3 regions of the Arsenophonus nasoniae genome follow, and region 1 is predicted to be linked to each of the others. Evidence: riboswitches for the same ligand, from Rfam matches in the RefSeq annotation. Region 1 holds a riboswitch; each other region holds the start of a gene.

Region 1 (5,770 bases):
TTTGGTAGATAAATATAGGAATAAATAAAATTATTAATATTTGCAGTGATCTTAGCCAAATGGATAAAATTTTTGTGGCACTAAATTTCCGTAGCAATTTGCTGGATAAAAATGCGCCTGCCAATAAAAAAAGCCCGATAATAGCCGAGTAGATACCGAATATTGAGGCGCTAGCACCAAATTTGATCATAAAAATAAATGGCGCCGCGGTTACATAACAATAAATTAATGAAAAAGATAAACCAAGTGATAAACAGGGGAAATAGAATTTAGGTTGGCAGGCAATATGTTGATATATATTGCTGGTTTTGCGCCAAGAAAAAGTTGTCCGTTTTTTTACGGTTAACGTTTCAGGAAAAGAAAAAAAGACATAGACAATGGTAATCAAGACGTAGATAAAAATTAAACCGAATATACTGCGCCATCCCCATAAATCATTGATAAAACCGCCAATTAATGGTGACGCAATCGGGACAAAGCCTTCAATCGTAATGATGATGCTATAGAGTAAAGCGGCAATAGTTCCTCGCGAAACGTCACGTACCGCGCTGACTGAGGTGACTAGGGTGATTGAAATGCTTAATCCTTGAATAACACGAATAACAAGGAAAGCTGGTAAACTTTCAGTTTGTGTTAACATGAATGTTGCTGCTGCATAGATAGTTGCACCTGTTAGCATAATTTTGCGGCGACCGATGGCATCGGAAAGCGGACCAAAGATTAATTGCCCTAAGCCGATTGCCAAGGTATAAACCATAATTGAAAGCTGGGTTGATGAGAGACTTTTATTAAATTCTTTTGCGATATCAGGAATCGAGGGCAAATAAGTATCAACCCCTAAAATACCCATCATAGTGAGTAATGCTAAGCCAAAAGTAAAGAAAGACAGCGTTTGTCTGTTAATTTTTTTCATAAATATTTCCCTTAATAGAAAATTTTATTTCAAGCATGCAGGAAAATTTCAGGATCGATATTCAAACGGAGTTGCTGCTAACTAGCAAACTTTTCTATTTTTTGTTGAGCTTTAATTTAGTTTTATCCGGTTTGTTGGTTTTTAAATCGTATTTGATTAAAATCATACAAATCTAGTAAATTAAAATGCATCTACGTTACAGCATGAGCGTTTTAAATTAGTGGCATATTGATGAATAGAAAGCGATAGCTTAAAAAAGCAATCACAATGCGGGAATAAGCTAGCGAATAACTGGACTTTATTTTTTAGGGTAATTTTAATCGGCAGACTTTAATAATCGTAAAGGCTCGGTAACTGACCGAGCCTGTGGTTTGTTATATATTAAGAATAACTTTGGCAATTTCGAAATAAATAATCAGACCCGTACCATCAACTAGCGTTGTGATAAATGGCGCTGAAACTACCGCCGGATCAATGCCATACCTTTTAAGTAGTAGAGGAATGACCGAGGAGACAATGGCTGACCATAGAGTAATACAGATCAGTGACAGACTGACAACGATACAAATATCCCAACCAATATTCATAAAGCTGGCACGTAATATCCCCGCTGCCCCTAAAGTGATGGCGATTAACACTGCAGTTGACATCTCTTTACGCAAGATCAGCCATAAATGACTGATGGAAAGTTCTCCAATCGCCATTGAGCGCACAATCGTTGACGTAATCTGAGTACCACTGTTACCGCCTGTTCCCACTAAAAGTGGAATAAAGAAGGCTAAAGCAATGACCGCCTCTAATTGCTCTTCAAATGATTTAATGACCGTGCTGGTATAGGCTTCCGCAATAAACAGTAAAAGTAACCATACACTGCGTTTTTTCCACAGGGCAAAAGGACTCGTTTGAAGATAAGGTTTATCTAACGGTAAACTACCACCTTGTAGTTGAGCATCTTCGGTTGCATCATCTTCCAATATACGATCAATTTCTCGTTCGCTAAGGGCACCAACTAATACCCCTTTATCTAATACTGGCACCAGATCAAAACCACAGTCATGCAATGATTTTGCTAATTCAGTGCGTTTAACATCTGGGGCAACAAAGAAAAAATTGGGTTTCATCAGTTGGTTGATGCTATCACTATCAGTAGAGTGCTTTAATAGCGATTTTACTGATAAAATACCGATTAATATTTCATTCGTCGTAATGAAAATTTGATTAGTGATACTATTTTCTTCAAGTTTTTCCAGAAAAACTTTTTTTGCTTCAGCAACAGAAATATGTTCTGGTAAAGTCATATAATTCTGTGTCATATATGAAGCGGCAGTTGGGTTTGCCTGGTCAACATGATAGCGAGGTTTAAATGTATTTTGTTGGATAGGTAAAGCCATATAAAAGTCCCCTATAGGTGTTAAAATCTCTCACCGGGGCGAACTAACGTGGGAAGTAGATCCCAACGTTTAGGTTTTAGCTTCTAACAACGTATTCCAAGCGGAAAGTTACTTTTGTAAGACCTTGATTCGATCATACCTGTTTTACCAATACAAGCCTGTCTCCATGCAAGTACGGCAGTAACTTTTGTTTGTTAGGTAGCCTCGCCATAACGAGATCGTTTATTGTATTTCACGTCAACAGTGTTGAACGCCAGCGATTATAAATTTACTTATTTTGATTACAATTTTTTCTTGAAGTTGTTTAGTTAAGATTTAAGAAAGTCAAATTTTAACAGTCAAAAATAAGAAAATATTGTCTTTATTTTATTATAAAGTAAAAGAAATGCTTGTTTGAAATATGAATAGATAAAAATTAGATGGTTTTAATCGAAATATTTTAAAAGTTCTTAACTTTTTGTTTTTACTATTTTAAATAACGCCATTTATATTACATAAATGCTTCTGGTGCGATAATTGAAAATGCGCCTTTAACAATTAAAATAAATACAGCTGCCCAAATAGCAGCTGATAATAAGCAGACGCTATAGACCTTAGTTCGGTTCATTAATAACATGCCGGCAACTAATGGGATCATGTATCTTAATACCGCAATAAAACGAGAGGTAAATAACACAGTTATCCCTTGGTTTTGTAATTTGTTATGGGCATTATCAATAGTTGATTGATAACGACTAAAAAAACGACTAAATAATTTTCTACGGGTTATTTGATTACCCAAATAGTAGGAAATTATTGAACCAATGGTTGCACCTAAAGTAATCGCCAACCAAACTAAACTAATATTTAGTTTTGGCAAACTGGCAGTAATACCCGTTAATAACATAACGGATGCAGGTGGTAGAAAAGAAGATAAAACAACCGTAGATTTGCTAATTGCGATGCTAAATAATATGGTAAATAACCATATTGGATGTAAATTAATCTCTGACCAAAATGCATTTAGATATGTCATAAATTCTTCTGTTTTCATTGTGTTATTTTCTCTTTAGTGAGTTATTTCTGACAAAATAAAAAATATTATAATAATATAATCTATCTATATTAGCGTAAATTAAAGTTATTCAATTGTTGTTATAACAGGATTAACTTTACTAAATTTAAATTCAGTAGTTTATGAGTAAATAAAAATTTTGCCCAAGATAGGCATATGTTAGTTAATGGCTGGGGAAATGGTCAATTGCTTTAGTTAACGATATATTAAATAAATAATATCTTTATTTAGCTAGCAAGCAGAACAGTTATTTAAGCAAGCGTGAATTTTAATTGGCATCAAATCTTAGTGTATCAGTTCGATTTTACCATACTCTCTGCTTAGGTTTGTAAATCGATTACTGATTATTTTTGTCATTAACAATACATTTTTGTTAATGACAAAATAATTAGTTAAGTATTTTTTTATTCAATGAAGTTTCTACTTCGGCTCTTTTTAAATAGGCATATAATATTGCACTAATTAAAGTTCCACACATAATCGCTAGCAGATAAGCAATAATCGGTTGTACCGCTCCAGGAATCAACATAACAAATAGTCCACCATGAGGTGCCATTAGTGTGACATGAAAATACATCGATAATGCACCAGTAATGGCTCCGCCAAGCATACAGATGGGTAATACCCGCATCGGATCACGGGCAGCAAAGGGAATGGCGCCTTCAGAAATAAAACATAGACCTAATATGAACGCTGCTTTACCGCCTTCACGTTCATTAGTTGAAAACTTGTTACGAGCAAACAATGTCGCAAGTCCCATGGCTAAAGGGGGTACCATGCCCGCTGCCATAATGGCTGCCATAGGACCATAAGTTTGGGCACTTAATAAAGCAACACCAAACGCATAAGAGGCTTTGTTAACGGGTCCTCCCATATCTGTACACATCATTGCACCTAAAATAATACCTAAGATAACGGCATTAGTTGTGCCAATATTGGTTAGCCATTCTGTAAGGGAGGTCATTATCCAGGAAACAGGATTACCGATAATATAGATCATAACTAAGCCAGTAATTAATGTGGCGCATAATGGCACTATTAAGATAGGTTTTAGGGACTCCATACTTTTAGGTAATGGAAAGTATTGATTGAGCAATTTGGCGACATAGCCAGCCATAAAACCAGCAATAATACCACCAAGAAAACCGGCATTGGTGCTAACCGCTAGCATGCCACCAACTAATCCAGGTGTTAAGCCGGTTCTGTCAGCAATTGAGTAAGCTATATAACCAGATAAAATGGGTACCATGAGCGCTAAAGCAGAGTGTTTACCAATTTGCATTAATGCTGCAGCTAATGTGCCTGGTTGCTCGGCTGCATCTAAACCAAACATAAAAGAGAGGGCGATACAAAGGCCGCCGGCTACTACCATCGGTAACATGTAAGAAACACCAGTAAGTAGATGACGATAGAGGCCCTGAGTTGTTGTTTTCTTAGTTAAGTTGTCTGAGCTATTTTTTATTTTGTTAGGTTGATAATATTCAGCTTTAGCTAATGCATTATCCATCTCTTGCGCGGTTCTTTTTAAGGCGGCGCTTGTTGAGGTGTGGTAAATCCGTTTACCGGCAAATTTCGCTAAATCAACTTCTATATCAGTGGCAGCAATAATAAAATCGGCATCATTGATCTCTTCTAAGGTAATTTCATTGCCTGTTCCCACCGAACCACGCGTTTCTACTTTGATTTGCCAGCTTCGTTTTTTAGCTTCAATTTCTAAAGCTTCTGCTGCCATAAAAGTATGTGCCACACCAGTAGGACAAGCGGTCACGGCTAAAACACGCTGTTTTTTGGCGATCTTCGGCTTAATAAAATTAGCGTTGTCCACAATAATCGCTTTATTTTCGGCCATAGAGAGAGTTTTTTCTGGCGCAGGTATTATCTGTGTTTCATCGGTAAAGAAAACTTTTTTACCGGTCAATTGGTGTTCATCTGCTATATTTTCACCAATAACAATAATCAATTCAGCTGCCGCAATATTATCCGTTAATTTTAAAGATTGATGCTGTATCTGTTGACATAATATTTGCTTAGCAAGATAGGTTCTTGGTGGCATTTGGGGTGAATGAATAATAGCAATTGTTTTCATCAAGAGATTCCTTATATTTGATATGGGATCAGAGCAACTTGGTTCATCATTTTTGTCAGTTGTTGCCGATCCATGCTCCTAACATTACCTTGGCTGACTGTTATGGCACTGATTGCTGTTGCTAAGCGCAATGTATGTTCACTGGTTTGCCGCATCAATAAGCCATAGATTAAACCTCCGACCATGGCATCTCCGGCACCAACAGTACTTACAACCTGACATTTTGGTGGAGTTGCTAACCAAACACCGGATGCGTTGACCCACATGGCACCTTCTTCGCCTAAGGAAATGACAACGTGAGCAATGCCTTGAGAACGTAATTGCTG
Region 2 (5,770 bases), 970 kb from region 1:
CAACGCTATCAGCACTATACCCTGCGTCAGCTATGCCAAGAGATGCATAACTTATATGCCAAATTGAACGTAAAGCAGCTCCAAAAAGAGATGTTTCGTCAAGCGCATTTTCCAGCCGTCAACATGTTACCGCAAGCAGCCAATATCCAGTTTGTACGCGGCCAGGTCGAATTGATTGCGATTGAAAACATCGCCGGTCGAATTGCAGCCGAAGGCGCGCTACCTTACCCACCAGGCGTACTGTGTGTTGTGCCAGGAGAAGTCTGGGGCGGGGCGGTGCAAAATTATTTTCTGGCGTTAGAAGAAGGGATCAATCAGTTCCCAGGTTTTTCACCTGAACTACAAGGCGTATATCTGCAAACCGATGCTGATGGCCGCAAACGTGCTTATGGCTATGCGATTAAATAGTTATGCACAACTCTACAATCAGTAAATTTTTACCGATTAAATAACTTAAATTTCTCATAAGTAAAGAGAGAAAAAAATGCAGGTATCTAAAAATAAAATGAGTGTGCTACAGCTAACCATATTGACTACGGTGAATATGATGGGCTCAGGTATTATTATGTTACCGACCAAGTTAGCAGAAGTTGGCACCATATCGATTCTTTCATGGATCGTTACAGCCATCGGCTCGATGGCACTGGCTTACGCTTTCTCAAAGTGTGGCATGTACAGCCGCCGCAGTGGCGGAATGGGTGGTTACGCTGAATATACCTTTGGTAAATCCGGCAACTTTATGGCTAACTATACCTATGGGATCTCACTATTAATTGCTAACGTAGCAATTGCTATCTCTGCGGTTGGGTATGGAGCAGAATTATTTGGGGTAAACTTAAGTCCATTGGTTATCTGTATCGCTACCATCGCCGTATTATGGATATGTACCATTGCTAACTTTGGTGGGGCACACATCTCGGGTCAGATAAGTAGTATTACCGTTTGGGGGGTTATTATTCCCGTTATGGGCATCTCCATTATTGGCTGGTACTGGTTCAAAGCCGACCTATATATCCACTCCTGGAACCCACACAATTTTCCATTTTTTCAGGCCGTTGGCTCCTCAATTGCTATGACACTATGGGCATTTCTCGGCATGGAATCGGCTTGTGCAAATAGTGAAGCCGTTGATAACCCAGAGAAAAATGTTCCTATTGCCGTATTAGGCGGCACACTAGGCGCAGCGGTAATCTATATTGTTTCCACCAATGTCATAGCCGGTATTGTGCCAAATATAGACTTAGCTAACTCCACAGCCCCTTTTGGTTTAGCCTTCGCACAAATATTTAATCCCACTATCGGTAAAGTCATCATGGCGCTAATGATCATGTCATGTTGTGGCTCCCTACTGGGTTGGCAGTTTACGATTGCGCAAGTATTTAAATCATCATCGGATGCTGGCTACTTTCCAAAACTTTTCTCCGCTGTCAATAAAGCAGAAGCACCGATTAAAGGTATGCTGACTATTGTCATTATCCAATCTGGTTTAGCACTAATGACCATTAGTCCATCATTAAATAAACAATTTAATGTATTAGTTAACCTAGCGGTTGTCACTAATATTATCCCTTATATTCTTTCTATGGCCACCATGATCATCTTACAAAAAGTGGCTAATGTTGAGCCACAGAAAGCAAAAATGGCTAATATTATTGCTTTTATTGGTGCCGCCTATAGTTTCTATGCCTTGTACTCCTCTGGAGAAGATGCCGTTATGTGGGGCGCACTAGCAACATTCCTAGGCTGGACACTCTATGGCTTCGTTTCACCACGTTTCGAAATGGAAAATAATCAAAACATAAGTAGCAAATACTAGCTCAATATTATTGACTCGCTTTCTCCTCATCGTCACTCGATGAGGAGCTAGTTGAGGCAGCCTAAATTAGCAACCTAACATGAGGACAATAATTTACCTAATGAAGAATAATTATTCTTTTATTCAGACTAAATCGTAATATTGATAATCGACCGACATTTATATCTCAACCAGCAACCTTGTCCTATATACTTATATATTATTAATGCCGATAAACCATTTGAGTTGATGCCATGAAAAAATTAACCATAGTTATCATGTTATTTATCAGTAAATTGGTGCTAGCCGATAGCATTAATATCGATCAAACGTTGGAACAATGTTTAGCGAAACCAACAACGGTATCAACGCTTGATAGCGTTGATTGTTACCAAAATGCATTAAAGTTATGGGATAACGAATTGAACAAGCAATATCAATTATTAATCGCCGATAAAAAGTTGAGCTCAAGATTCAAAACTGCATTGAAAAAATCACAATTGGCATGGATAAAATATCGCGATCTTAACTTAGAAGCGATTAACCGCTTTTATGATACTCAGCAAGGAACCTATTGGGGGATCGCCGCGATGGCCAACAAAATTGAGTTAACGAAAAATAAAGCGTTGGAATTAACCAAATTAAGAACAAGCACTGAAATCGGTAATTAATAACCATTGGTTAATAAAAATAAATTTAGTTATGTGTGTCATTAAATAGCTAACGACACACATAACTAACAATTAAGATGCAAGATAATAGAAAATCCGCTCCCAATAGTGATAAAGTTTAGAAACTATAAGTCATCCCTACCCCAATAACATTATCGCGCGCTATCTCTAATTCGTTACCCCGTTGGCTATTTCTCAATAAATTAACCTTATAAGCAGCGTAAGCTTTGAAATTATCGTTAAAATTATAGTTAGTAAAAATATTAAAATAGTTAACCACATCCACTTGCTTATTAGCCCGTGAATAAAAATAAGCCACTCCCGGCTCTAAACCAGATGCAAAAGTATAGGAAGAAAGCAACTCGAGGGTACTAACTTTACCAAAGATCACCACATTATCATCGACTTCGTGGAAATGAATATTGCGGCTTTCGGAATATAAACCAGCAAATTTGACCGGTTCAGCGTCATAATTGAAACCCATCGCCCATATTTCCGCCGATTTACCCGGCCGGATCTGCTGTTGCTGTTGGGTTCGGTTGGAATAAAAATAGGCCAGGGTTGCTTGCAAATTATCCGTAAAGTGATAACTAACACTGGCTCCCCACCCCTCACCATTTTGATGCTGAACCTCATCATGACTATTTTTGCCTTGATACTGCAAAGCAAAATTGAGTCCCTTTACTAAATTAAAAAAATCAGTTTGCCGATAAGTCAGCAAATTACTCGCCTCTTTGGTGGTTGAAATATCACTATCAGAAAAGAAATCACCGTCAAAAAGCGATAATCCATCGGTATAAGCAGCGACATCATAAATAACACCATAATTACGACCATAATCGATATGGTGAGTAACATATTTTAAGCCAGCAAAAGCTAAATTATTCTTTGATTCATTACTTTTGTCCCCTTCTGCGCCATGCAGTTCTATCTCATGTTCAAATTTGGCAAAACCACTAGCAGAATTGGTAAACTGACTATCTAACTCTAAACCCAGTTTTACCTTTATTTCATTACCATCTTGATCCTTATCTTTTGAATTCATTAGTTTAGATTCAATCTCACCATTAACCGCTATTCGATTACCTTGCTTATCATAAACGTCTGCTGCCATAGCCCCGGGAATATAAAAACAGAAAAAAATTAAACTGGTCGATTTATTTTTAATAAAAGAAAACATAATACTTATCTCAAGACATAGTAAAATTGATGAACTGGTCATCATAAAAATATTTTAAATATACACAGCTGATTAGTGATGTTAGATAATCACTTAATGCTGTTTTAACCCAATAAAATAAACAATTAATTTATCGGTATGGGAGAAAGAAGAGAGATATAGCTAAATCTAGCTAAGAAAATACTTTGCTCGCTGAATGTCAAAAATAGCAACATATAGATACCCTATAATAAATCTCATATATAGGGGCAACCAGATGAAAGAGCATAGAACACTATCCCAATCGTCTTAGTTTTAGCACTATACAACGTATCCTATGATAGGAAGTTACTTTGAGGCAAACCTTAATCCGATCTGCCTTGTCCTAACCTTGGGCGTCTCTCGACGTCGTGAGATCAGCAACTTGTGTTTGTATAGGAGCCTCGCCTAACGAGATATAACACTTTCGAATGAGCGCGTATTATATGCGTAAAGAATGGGGAAAAAATATCCCATTGCTAGTTTGTTTATGTTTTATTTAATTATGTTAGCCACTTTACGATAAAACCCAGCAACGAGTCGTTAGATCAATTGAATACCAAACGGTGCTCATCACTTAATGATAACCAAACCACTCTTTTAATCCTGAACTTAAAATGGCAGATATGGCAAAATAACGATAATCTGCACGGTAATATAGCATTAATGAATGGATATTATTGACTTCATTTTTATCAACTTTTACCTCTTTTAATTTTTTTGTCAAAATAGAATTAATAGCCATATGGTCAGGAATATAAGTAATAAGTAATACCTAATCCTTTTTCTGCCAATTTCACACACGAATAATAATCAGTGGTTAACATCATTTCTGAATAAGGCAGGAAATGATATCGCTCATCATCGACTTTACCTTGCAATGAAGGATAAATGACTGTTTCAGAAGATAAAGACAAACTATTGACCTGTTGTTCTTTCGCCAAAGGGTGGGCTGGATCTGCCACTAACATCATTTGAATATCACCAACAACTTGCGCATTAATATTGTTATATATCTCAACACATTGCAAACCTAAAACAAAATCCGCTTTATTACTATTAAGGGTAAATTCAACATCAAATAAATCCGCATGAACAATATGTATTTCAACAGCGGGAAATTCTTTCTTTAATTTTAATACTACATCAGCAATCGCCTCTTCAGGAATCAGTTGATTAAATGCTAATCTAATGGCCGCAGGCTCTTTATTGTTATTTAACGCGAAAGAAAATTTTTCTAATTTTTGTAAAGATAACAAAAACATTTTCACCTTTGGCAATAAAAGTTTACCATTACTATTTATATCCAAAACAGAGCCATTCGCGCGTTTATCAAATAACGTATAGCCTAATATAATCTCAAGTTCATTTATCCAACGACTAATTGTCGTTTTAGACTTATTTAATAATATCCCTGCCTGTAAAAAATTACCTGACTCAGCAGCAGCGACAAACGCCATCAGCATTTTATTTTCTAATTGAGGTAAAAATTTTTTCATTACTGCTCCGCTGTCTGTTTTATTGAATATATATTACCTGAAATCAATTTCTAACAATTTATAATAAAATATTATGATAATCAGACATTAACAAATATTTTTCTGCAACTAAATTTTTAATAGTATATTTAATATATATAAATTTCATTTTTGTAAAACGTTAGGTATCGCTGATAGCAATACCTTAGTATTTCAACTAAATAGCAATGCAAAATCAAATTCAATTTATTTCTGTTTAAACTCTATTTATTTAACTCTTCAATAATCACTAGAAATTTTTAATTTTATAATAAATGAAAATAATAAAAGATTAGCAGCATTTAATTAATATATAGTTCTTTAAATTAATAAAATATTTCTATAACTTATATTAACTATATTTACATAAATTATTAGTTAATAAAAAAGTTGCTAGCAACTAAGCAATAAAATTTTACGCCTAATTAGGGGAAATTAAAATTAAGCCCAATAAGCCATACCATAGAACAATGTTTCACTTAACCTAAATTTATCTGATTTTTATGTGCTATATCATGAAATATAAAATAAATTTTCATTAATATAGAACACTAAATAACAACCCCAAATGCCACTTAGCAATCAATTA
Region 3 (5,770 bases), 1.4 Mb from region 1:
GCAGCGCGCTATGTAGCAAAGAATATTGTTGCCGCAGGACTGGCTGATCGCTGTGAAATTCAAATTTCTTATGCAATTGGTATCGCTGAACCAACATCCATCATGATCGAAACTTTCGGTACAGAAAAAATAGCCAATGACACGCTTGTTCATTTAGTACATGAAATTTTTGATCTACGTCCCTATGGTCTAGTGAAAATGCTCAATTTATTACAACCTATTTACCGTCAAACCGCAGCATATGGACATTTTGGCCGTTCTCAATTTCCATGGGAAAAAACAGATAAAGTTGCTGAACTTCGTGCAGCCGCAGGTTTAACTAACGAGTAGTCGATTTTATCTTGTTAAAACAGCAAAGGGACAGTTAGATAACTCTCCCTTTTGCTGTTTTAGATCTAGATAAAAATAACAATTGGTTATTGAATTTTTCCAATACTTATTTAATAAAGACCATAATAAATTAATTTCTTTTATTCTGAGCTGACTCTTTGTCCATTTAACTATGTTAATAATATGAAATCACAGCGAGTACCGATCGCTTTACAACAGATTGTCATGCGAGTATTGCGCAACAAACTGGCTACAGCGAGTACTAAATTGGAAAAAACCTTTACAGAACCATTGATCAATTACCGACAGCGAGGAACCATTGCCGGTAGTGCCCATCTACAAGCATGGGAAATTCGGCTTAACCCGATTTTACTGATTGAAAATGGTGAGATTTTTATCAATCAAGTTATTCCCCATGAGTTAGCCCACTTATTGGTTTATCACTGTTTTGGTAAAACAGCCCCGCATGGTAAAGAATGGAAATGGATGATGGCCGTGATCCTGGAAGTTCTACCGCAGACAACACATCAGTTTGCTTTAACCTCTATTCGTAAGCAGATCTTTCATTACCATTGCCAGTGCGACCTATCACATCAATTAACCCTACGCCGGCACAACAAAATCCAACACGGTAAAGGGGAGTATATTTGCAAAAAATGTGGTCAATATCTCGTTTGGCAAAATCAATAGGAGAGCAATTCACTCTCCCTGATTGATCAAGCTAAATCAGTCATAATCAACTTCGCAATTTCAAAGTAAATAATTAATCCTGTGCCATCTATAAAAGTAGCAATAAAAGGCGCAGAAACAATAGCAGGATCAATATTCAATCGTTTTAGTACCATTGGAATAATAGAAGAAACGATCGCACTCCATACAGTAATTGCCATCATAGTCAAACCAACAACAAGGGTAACTTGATAGCCAACATCCAGGATCCAAGCACGAAATATGCCAACACAACCTATCGTTAATGCCACTAAAAAGGACGTAGATATCTCTTTTTTAAGCACTGCACCTAGATTACGTAAACTCACTTCTCCTAGCGCCATTGCCCTAACTAAAGTAGAAGTTATTTGAGTACCACTATTGCCACCAGTGCCAATTAATAAGGGAATAAAAAAAGCTAATGAAATAGCCGATTCCAGCTGATCGGAAAAAGCTTTCAATACTGTACCAGTATAAGCTTCAGCCACAAATAACATCAATAACCAAACAACGCGTTTACGCCATAATGTTATTGGGCTGGTTGACATATAAGGCACTTCTAAAGGTAGAGTTGCTCCTTGCAGGTGGGCATCTTGGGTGTTCTCATCCTCAATTAATTCAGCGATATCTTGCGCGCGCAATACCCCTTTTAGTTTAGAAAACTCCACAACCGGAATAGAATCAACATCACAATGATTAAGTAGAGCAAAAACCTCTTCACGTGATTGTTCTGGTGAAACAGAAAAGAAATCACGTCGCATAATATCTGAGACTAGTAGTTCATCCGATGAGGTTAATAATGTTTTCATCAATAACAGACCATTTAGATATTTATCTTTATCAATAACATAAAGATAAGTCGGGATCTGATCGCCGGTAAGTATATTAGCCAGATTATTTTTAATAGCAGCAACAGAATCATTCATAGAAACAGCGATATAGGATTGACTCATATAAGCACTAACTTTTACTTCATCAAAATTATTATGCTGCTGCTCATTGAAATTTTCTGCATGACTATTTGCCGGACACACCACACTGGGTGCCGTTTTTTGTAGGGATGTTAACTTCATTTTCGAAACCCTATCACTGTTATAAACTGCAAACAGTTCTCAAATAGGGGCAAAACCAGATGCGAGAATATTAAGCTATCTCAACGTCTCAGTTTTAGCACTATACAACGTATCCTGCAACCAGCAGGAAGTTACATGGGGATACACCTTGACTCGATATATCCTGTCCTGATCTTGGGCGTCTCTCGACGTCGTCAGATCAGCAACCTATGTTTGTATAGGAGCCTCGCCTAACGAGATACTGCACCGTGCTTAATATTAAAATTAATATTAACTCGGGCAGATTATAATGAAGCTAAATAACTTTTCCAATTATAGTGTTACTTATGGTTTAGTTTTTGTTTAAGTTGATAAATAATAGAATCGATCAGCTAAATTAATAAACGAAAATATATTTAAAATCGTAAGTTATTTAATTAAAAAAGCAAATGTTCATCAAACGCCAGACGATCTATTTTTATCTTTTTTGCTTCATTAATAACTTGTTCTGCTGTTTTACCATCTAAGGTGCGGCAAATCCGTTTTTCCAATGCTCTTGAAGCAGCTCTTTCACCAAGTTGACGATATTCATCAAAATTAATACTATTAAACATAGTAATATCAATAGCTTCATCAAATTGCTGCTGTTTTTCAAAAGAGAGAGAATCTCGTACTTCAGCAATAGAAGAACGTAATAATTGCTTATTTTTGCCATTTAGTTTTAATTGTTGTTCACAACCCAGCAACAAAAAACTGATGAAGAAAATTAATAGATTAAATCTCATTATATAACGCCCTTCTCTCTGTTTTTAATTATCAGCATAGCAAAATTAAAACCAATAAACTTGAGTATAATGAAAATTTAAAGAGAATAATTGTAAAAAAAATTTTCATATTGCTGGTGAAAATTAACAGCAATACCTTATTGCTTATTAGTTGTTACAGAGTAAAAATAAAATTTAAATACAATCAAGTTACTATTCATTAAATAGCCATAAATTAAAATAGTTTATTTAATATACTGTTATTTTTTCAAAATAATTGAAAGAGCCAATACAGGCTCTTTCGATATTACTTTTATTTTATGGTAATTTAACACCTTCAAGAGAAATAATAAGTTCAGCTTCTTGCGATTTAGGCCCGAGATCTTTTTGAAAATTAAAATCTTTCAATTTAATTTTTCCAGTTGCCTCAAAACCTACACGATAGCCCCCCCATGGATCGTCACCTTTTCCGATTAAGATAGCATTAAGTACTAATGGTTTTGTTACCCCATTTAACGTCAATTGCCCCTCTATATGATAAGCACCCTTGACTTGACTGACCTTAGTGGAAATAAAAGTTGCCTCAGGATATTTTTTTACATTAAAAAAATCGGCACTACGCAAATGTTTATCGCGTTCTGCATGATTAGTATCAATGCTTGCAGTATTGATCACCACCTTGACTTGATCATTTTGTGGATTTTTTTCATCAAAGGTGAAACTACCGGTAAAATTCTTAAAACTACCATAAACCCAACTGTAACCTAAATGTTGGATGCGAAACTGAATAAAAGCATGTTGACCTTCATTATCAATTTTATAATTTGCGGCTATTGCTGAATTAATGCTCAATAGCAAAATTGTGGTGACTAGCGTTAAAAAAATTTTTTTCAACATAACTATCTCCAATAAGTTAGTTTCTTGAACGTAGCACGCTACGCGTGAGCGGCGCAGCGGTGCTGCTTCGGGGATGTTAATGAGTTGAGTACTGTTTTATACTCTGCAGTAGGTTAATTTTTTTCAGGGATTCATCTCGATGGCTCGCAATAAATCTCCCAGAAAGCGTAAACCGGTTAAATCAGGCAGGCTGCCCGTCACTTCACGTGCCACAGCGCCTGTTTATCCGAAACGTTTTATGATCTCTCTCCCACCCGAAAATGATGATGACAGACCGCCTGAATTTTTTTATGACACCCTAAAAGAAGCCATACGCCACTGCGTCCGACTCGGCCCCCAATTTTTTCTCGACACGCAGTATTACCCGCCGCTAGTCACGATTATCAGGGGTTTTGAACAACGCCAAGACCAAGCTGATGACGCTGGATACGACTACACTGAGGGGGGAATAACTGAAAGTCTGCCTGCCGATGAATTCATCACCTATACGGAGCTAGGAATAATCCCTGTTTCCTTTGAACCCTGGGATAAACACACCGATAACTGGGCTGACGAATCTGACAATTTCTGTTTCTTTGGCAAGATGCCCATAAGGTAATTGAGTCAGATGTATATCCCTCGTCCTGCTAAACTACTTTTCACCATTGATGACGGTTGGAATAAATTCCTCGAAAAATACGGCGATAGCGTTAGTTCGTGGACGAGTTTATCTGTGGAGCGCATGCTTGCCTGCGGCACTTGTGCCATGGGTGTCCGGCGCTATTGTTGCGCTTCGTCTGATTGTTCTCACAGCCGTTTTTTCTGCCAAAGCTGTAAGTCAAAAGCCTGCAGTTCATGTGGCTTTAAAGCCACCGAGCAGTGGTTAGCACAGCAGGTTCATATTTTACCCGACTGCGACTGGCAACACATTACTTTCACCATGCCACATCTCCTTTGGCCTTTTTTTAACAATAACTGGCCGCTACTTAATGCTCTGTTTCGGGCAGCCACTCGAGCTATGCTGCAGTTGGCTCGCAAACAGGGTATCGAAATTGGTATTTTCTGTGCCTTGCATACTTATGGCCGGCAACTCAATCAACATCCGCATGTTCATGTTTCCGTCACTCGAGGGGGTTTGGATAGTAAACATAGTGTATGGCGAAAGCTGTTTTTCAAAAAAAAGGATGTCGAAGAAATCTGGCGAGGGGCTGTTATCCGACTACTGCGTCACAGTTATGATTTAATTAACCCTGGCCTTCTTCCCGGTCTTGGCCATATCCGTGACAAAAAACATTGGCGGCGTTACTTGAGGGCGCAGTACGGACGTTATTGGAAAGTGCACTTTGCTAAAAAAACGAAAGGGGCATGGCATAGTGTTAAGTACCTCGGTCGCTACCTTAAACGCCCACCGGTATCTGCGTCAAAACTGCGGCATTACCGAGGGGTGCCGTTGTTCATCACTACCATGACCACCGAACTGGCCAGCATCGGCAGCAGACTCTGCCGCAGGAAGAGATGATTAGACGCTATATAAGCCATATTCCGGCCAGGCATTTTAAAATGGTGCGTTACTCTGGTTTTTTGTCGAATCGTAAACGGGGAAAACTATTGCCGAAAGTGTATAAGGCACTTGAGATGACGGCACGTAAAAAACCGGAGAACCCAGGTTTTTCTGTGCTGATGAAAGGATTTCTGCGTACCGATCCGTACAAATGTATTCTGTGTGGCGACAGGCTGCTTTTCACCGGGGCGCAAATGGGTAAAAAAGCAACGGAATTGTTGTCAGAAAGACTGCATAACCTGGAGAAAAAGCGATGGTTACGCAGCTAAACGCAGGATCAATGTGTCTAAAATAAGGAAATCAGGTTAGAAATTACACTCTCTGAGGAAATGTTAACTGGCACTAAACACAATAAATCGATCCCCATCTCCTTTTTGCAATAAGGGATGGCTTTTGCTACTCACTTTAAAAGCGATTCAATTTCCTAACCATGAACGAATGCCAAGTATGCGTTTTAAGGTAACATCACGATCAATAAA

What was found. Region 1 has a riboswitch for magnesium ahead of ArsFIN_RS02350 (magnesium transporter). Riboswitches for the same ligand answer to the same signal wherever they lie in the genome.
Region 2: it holds a riboswitch for magnesium, as region 1 does, so the genes downstream of both, ArsFIN_RS17230 (porin) here and ArsFIN_RS02350 (magnesium transporter) in region 1, are expected to answer to the same signal.
Region 3: it holds a riboswitch for magnesium, as region 1 does, so the genes downstream of both, ArsFIN_RS15075 (magnesium transporter) here and ArsFIN_RS02350 (magnesium transporter) in region 1, are expected to answer to the same signal.

The regions. Positions count from the first base shown of each region.
Region 1 covers NZ_CP038613.1:499,744-505,513, forward strand. Annotated here, with positions in the region: gene ArsFIN_RS02345 (MFS transporter) at 1-913, opposite strand, end outside; gene ArsFIN_RS02350 (magnesium transporter) at 1,288-2,226, opposite strand; M-box (ykoK) riboswitch at 2,359-2,528, opposite strand; gene ArsFIN_RS02355 (DedA family protein) at 2,795-3,319, opposite strand; gene fruA (PTS fructose transporter subunit IIBC) at 3,747-5,444, opposite strand; gene fruK (1-phosphofructokinase) at 5,456-5,770, opposite strand, start outside.
Region 2 covers NZ_CP038613.1:3,404,149-3,409,918, forward strand. Annotated here, with positions in the region: gene speF (ornithine decarboxylase SpeF) at 1-408, shown strand, start outside; gene potE (putrescine-ornithine antiporter) at 485-1,816, shown strand; gene ArsFIN_RS17225 (lysozyme inhibitor LprI family protein) at 2,050-2,466, shown strand; gene ArsFIN_RS17230 (porin) at 2,585-3,646, opposite strand; M-box (ykoK) riboswitch at 3,918-4,087, opposite strand; gene ArsFIN_RS26530 (hypothetical protein) at 4,242-4,409, opposite strand; gene ArsFIN_RS17235 (LysR family transcriptional regulator) at 4,414-5,163, opposite strand.
Region 3 covers NZ_CP038613.1:2,984,280-2,990,049, forward strand. Annotated here, with positions in the region: gene metK (methionine adenosyltransferase) at 1-330, shown strand, start outside; gene ArsFIN_RS15070 (SprT family zinc-dependent metalloprotease) at 514-1,020, shown strand; gene ArsFIN_RS15075 (magnesium transporter) at 1,047-2,111, opposite strand; M-box (ykoK) riboswitch at 2,184-2,356, opposite strand; gene ArsFIN_RS15080 (DUF6694 family lipoprotein) at 2,528-2,875, opposite strand; gene ArsFIN_RS15085 (YceI family protein) at 3,173-3,751, opposite strand; gene ArsFIN_RS15090 (hypothetical protein) at 3,891-4,349, shown strand; partial or broken gene ArsFIN_RS15095 (IS91 family transposase) at 4,359-5,560, shown strand; gene ArsFIN_RS15100 (cytochrome b) at 5,708-5,770, opposite strand, start outside.